2 regions of the Isoptericola sp. NPDC056578 genome follow, and region 1 is predicted to be linked to the other one. Evidence: predicted binding sites of a transcription regulator. Region 1 holds the regulator's gene; the other holds the start of a gene.

Evidence for each region. Region 1 encodes HspR, which represses chaperone genes until heat shock. Its sites were predicted from a motif close to AAGTTGAGTCNNNNNGACTCAACTT; they were not measured.
Region 2: clpB (ATP-dependent chaperone ClpB) is a predicted target of HspR. The motif match lies at 1,137-1,161, and genes of this name have one in related genera.

The regions. Positions count from the first base shown of each region.
Region 1 covers NZ_JBHTVC010000016.1:15,438-17,824, forward strand. Annotated here, with positions in the region: gene ACFQ80_RS08560 (hypothetical protein) at 1-241, shown strand, start outside; gene ACFQ80_RS08565 (DUF1540 domain-containing protein) at 279-587, opposite strand; gene ACFQ80_RS08570 (heat shock protein transcriptional repressor HspR) at 754-1,191, opposite strand; gene ACFQ80_RS08575 (DnaJ C-terminal domain-containing protein) at 1,247-2,257, opposite strand; gene grpE (nucleotide exchange factor GrpE) at 2,362-2,387, opposite strand, start outside.
Region 2 covers NZ_JBHTVC010000007.1:114,199-116,585, reverse strand. Annotated here, with positions in the region: gene clpB (ATP-dependent chaperone ClpB) at 1-1,076, opposite strand, end outside; gene ACFQ80_RS05075 (LppM family (lipo)protein) at 1,224-2,294, shown strand; gene ACFQ80_RS05070 (alpha/beta hydrolase) at 2,287-2,387, shown strand, end outside.

The DNA.
Region 1 (2,387 bases):
CGAGCAGGTCTACGGCGAGGGCCACCCGATGGCCGCCCTCACCGACGGCGTGTTCGTCGTGCTCGCGCGGCGCGACACGGGGGTGCCCGACCTGGCCAAGGCCACCCGCGGGGTGGTGGAGCGCAACGCCGCGCTCATGGGCCTCGGAGACGCGCTGAGGCGCCCCACCCGGGTGTGGGTGGAGCGCCTCCCGACGTCGCACGCCGCCGCCGTCGAGCTGCTGACGCAGCTGGCCCGCTAGCCGTACCGGCCCGGCACGGCCCCGGTCAGGTGCCGCGTCAGTGCTGGGCGTACGTGAGGCAGTCGGCGTGGCTCTCGTCGTCCGGGCCGGGGCCGACGCGGATGGCCGACGCCGCGCACTCGAGGTCGGTGTTGTGGACGCAGTCGCCGCGCTGGCACGCGCCCACGTGGGCCACGACCTTCTCGAGGCCGCCCTTCGCGCTCAGCGGGATGAAGGTGGCGCACGCCGCGTCGCCGCTGTGCCCCGCGATCGTCACCGCCCCGGCGTGGCAGCCGTGGTCGTGGTTGTAGCCGCAGCCCTCGACGGTGCACTCGGTGACCTCGGGCATCTCCATCAGCGTGCTCATGGTGCGCTCCTCGCCGCTCGACGCCGGCTCTCGCCGCCTTCGACCACGATATTCCTCTCGCACGGAAATGCACAGCGAATGCGGGATCGAATTCACGGCGTATCGAATAAGGAATACCTTACCTATTGCACCATGAATTAGCGAAGAATTGCGTTGCGAAAAGACGTCAGCCGCGGCGGTGCGGGCGCCACAGCACCAGCGCGCCCTCCTCGGCCTCGATGTCGGCCCGGAGGTCGGACCGCTCCGCGCGGCGCACGCGCTGGCCGCGGCGCACGACGACGACGTCGCCCGTCGAGCCCGCCGTGAACACCCGGCCGCCGGGCTGCATCGCGAGCGCCGCGAGCCGGCCCTCGAGCTGGGCGACGTGCTCCTGCAGGTCGAGGATCCGTCGGATCCCGGCGAGGTTGATGCCCTCCACCTGCGCGAGCCGCTGCACCTCGAGCAGGCGTGCCACGTCGCGCTGGGAGTAGCGGCGGCCGCGCCCGGGGGTCCGGCGCGGCGTGACCAGCCCGAGGCGGTCGTACTGCCGGAGCGTCTGCGGGTGCATGCCGGCGAGCCGGGCCGCCTGCGACACGGTCAGCACCGGCGCGTCCTCGGTGACCATCGCTACCTCCCTCGCTCGGTGCCTCCGGCCGGTCAGCCCGCGCCTCGCCGCGGCGTCACTCCGCCGCGCGCTGCGCGAGCCCCGCCCGCACGTCCTCGTGGTCGCTCTCGGCGGCGAACGCCTCGAGCGCCTCCTTCGCCTTCTTGCTGAGCTTCTGCGGCACGGCCACCTGGACCGTGACCAGCAGGTCGCCCTGCGTCTTCGTGGTCCTCACGCCGCGGCCCTTGACCCGCAGCACCCGCCCGGTGGGCGTGCCCGCCGGCACCTTGAGCCGCACGGTGTGCCCGTCGAGCGTCGGCACCTCGACCGTCGTGCCCAGCGCGGCCTCCGCGAAGGTCACGGGGACCGTCATGCGCAGGTTCGTGCCGTCGAGCGTGAAGACGGGGTGCGGCGCGACGTGCACGGTGACCACGAGGTCGCCGGCGTCGCCGCCGCCCGAGCCGGGACGCCCCTTGCCGCGGATGCGCAGCTTGCGGCCGTCGTTCACGCCGGCGGGGATCTTGGTCTTGACCTTGCGGCCGTCCACCGTGAACTCGACGGTGGCGCCCTCCACCGCCGTGCGGAACGGCAGCGTGGTCTCGGCCGCGACGTCCGGGCCCTTCTGCGGAGTCGTGAAGCCGGCGCGCTGCCGGCCGCCGCTGCGGAAGCCGCCCTGGCCGCCGAGCATGGAGCTGAGGATGTCCTCGAAGCCTCCGCCGCCCGCGCCGCCCTGGGGGTACTGCTGGTAGCGCACGTTCGGGCCGGCGCCGCCGCCGAACATCGAGCCGAAGACGTCCTCGAACCCGTTGCCGCCACCGCCGCCCGGGCCTGCCGCGAAGCGGGCACCGCCGCCGGCCATGGCGCGCACGGCGTCGTACTGCTGGCGCTGCTCGGAGTCGGACAGCACGGCGTACGCCTCGCCGATCTCCTTGAACTTCGCCTCCGCCGACGCGTCTCCCGGGTTCTGGTCCGGGTGGTACTGGCGCGCGAGCTTGCGGTACGCCTTCTTGATGGCCGCGTCGTCCGCGTCCTTGGGGACGCCGAGAGCGGAGTAGAAGTCCTTCTCGATCCAGTCCTGACCTGTCACGACGCCCTCCTTCCTGTCATTGTCCGCGAGATCGACCCGCCCGTCGTGAGAGCGGCCCTCGAAGGGTCGGTCTCACGACGGGCAGGTCGATCTCGCGGGTGGTGTCACTCGGGGCCGACGACGCCCACGC
Region 2 (2,387 bases), on a different contig from region 1:
TCGTACCGCTCCTTGAGCCCGCGCAGGATCGCGACGGTGTCCTCCACGGACGGCTCGCCGACGAACACCTGCTGGAACCGGCGCTCGAGGGCCGGGTCCTTCTCGATGTGCTCGCGGTACTCGTCGAGGGTCGTGGCCCCGACCAGGCGCAGCTCGCCGCGGGCGAGCATGGGCTTGAGCATGTTGCCCGCATCCATGGCGCCCTCGCCGCCGGCGCCCGCGCCGACGACGGTGTGCAGCTCGTCGATGAAGGTGACGACCTCGCCGTCCGACGCGGTGATCTCCTCGAGCACGGCCTTGAGGCGCTCCTCGAACTCGCCCCGGTACTTGGCGCCCGCGACCATGCCCGCCAGGTCGAGCGCGACGAGGCGCTTGCCCTGCAGGGACGTCGGGACGTCGCCCGCGACGATGCGCTGCGCCAGGCCCTCGACGACGGCCGTCTTGCCGACGCCGGGCTCGCCGATGAGGACGGGGTTGTTCTTGGTGCGGCGGCTGAGCACCTGCACGACGCGCCGGATCTCGGAGTCGCGGCCGATGACCGGGTCGAGCTTGCCGTCGCGGGCGCGCTGCGTGAGGTCGCTGCCGTACTGCTCCAGCGCCTTGTACGTGCCCTCGGGGTTGGGGCTGGTGACGCGGGACGAGCCGCGGACGGCGGGCAGCGCCGCGCGCAGGGCGTCGGCGGTCGCGCCCGCCTCGGTCAGCGCCTGGGCGGCGGCGGACTGCCCGGCGGCGAGCGCGATGAGCAGGTGCTCGGTCGAGACGTACTCGTCGCCGAGCGCCTCGGCCTCCTTGCCCGCGTTCTCCAGCACGGCGCTCATCGCGCGCGACGGCGCGGGCTGCGCGACGGCGGAGCCGCTCGCCTGCGGCAGGGCGACGAGGGCCGCGCGGGCGCGCTGGCCGATCTGCTGGGCGTTCGCGCCGACGGCGTCGAGCAGGCCGACGGCGACGCCGCCGCTCTGCTGGAGCAGCGCCTGGAGCAGGTGCACCGGCTCGAGCTGGGGGTTGCCCGCGGCCGACGCCGACTGGACGGCGTCGCCGAGCGCCTGCTGCGACATGGTCGTGAGCTTGATGTCCATGGGACCTCCGGGATGACGTGCGGTGATACGGGTCAGACTCCTGTCGGGGGAACGTCGCCAAAGTTGAGTCTATTCCGCTCAACTTTGAGCGCAAGGCGCCCGGGGTGCCAGGTGGCTCCCCGGCGGCCGCTGCGGGATGCTGGGCCGGTGACCACTCCAGCCCGCGGCCCCGTGCGCCGCCTCCGCACCGCGATCGCGGCGGCCCTGGCCGCCGTCGGCCTTCTCGCCCTCGCCGGGTGCATGAAGGTCGACATGGACATGACGCTGTCGGAGGACGACACCGTCTCCGGCTCGATCGTCATGGCCGTCTCGAACAGCCTCGCCGAGACCATGGGGATGGAGCCCGGCGAGCTGTGGAAGCAGGCCGGCGGCGAGCTCTCCCAGAACCTGCCCGAGGGCACGTCCCAGGAGCCGTACTCCGACGACGAGTACACCGGGACCAGGTACACCTTCACCGACGCCCCGATCAGCCAGATCTCCGGCGAGGGCGGCGAGGACCTCACCATCACCCGCGACGGCGACGACTACGTCGTGGACGGCACGATGGACCTCTCCGAGGGCGCCGACCAGCTGGAGTCGCTGCCGCAGAACGTCCAGGACGCCTTCGACGTCCGCCTCGCCGTCACGTTCCCCGGGCCGGTCAGCGACGCCACCGGCACCGTCGACGGCAACACCGTCACCTGGACGCCGAAGGTCGGCGAGAACACCGAGATCCACGCGGTGGGCTCGGCCACCGCCGGCAGCAGCTTCCCGTGGTGGATCGTCGGCCTCGTCGTCGGGCTGGTCGTCATCGGCCTCGTCGTGTGGTTCGTCGTGCGGAACAACCGCCGTCCCGCTACGTCGACGGTCACGGGCACCGCGACGGGCGACGCCGCGTTCGCCGCGCAGGCCGCCCCCGGGGCCGTGCCGGCCGCCGGCCCGACGCCGGAGGAGCAGGTCTTCGGCACGCCCGCGGCCCCGCCCGCCGAGCCGACCACCGGCCCGGTCGCCGAGCCGCTCGAGCCGGAGGCCGCGCCCGAGACCGCCCCGCCCGCCGGCCCCACGACCGGCCCCGTCGCCGAGCCGCTGGAGCCAGGCCGCCCGGGCGAGGAGGACACGGTCCGGCAGGAGCCCGCCGGCGGCGCCACCGAGCCCGACGTCGAGCCCGACGTCACGGGCACGCCCGACGACCGCCCCGGCGACGAGGACCGTCCGTCCGGTCCCGCGCAGGGTGCCTGAGGCGCCGGCCGCGCCGCTCCCCGGACCCGGGGCGTGGCGCGAGGACGTCCTCGGCCCGGAGTTCCGGGCGCGCACGCTGCCGCTGCCCGGTGG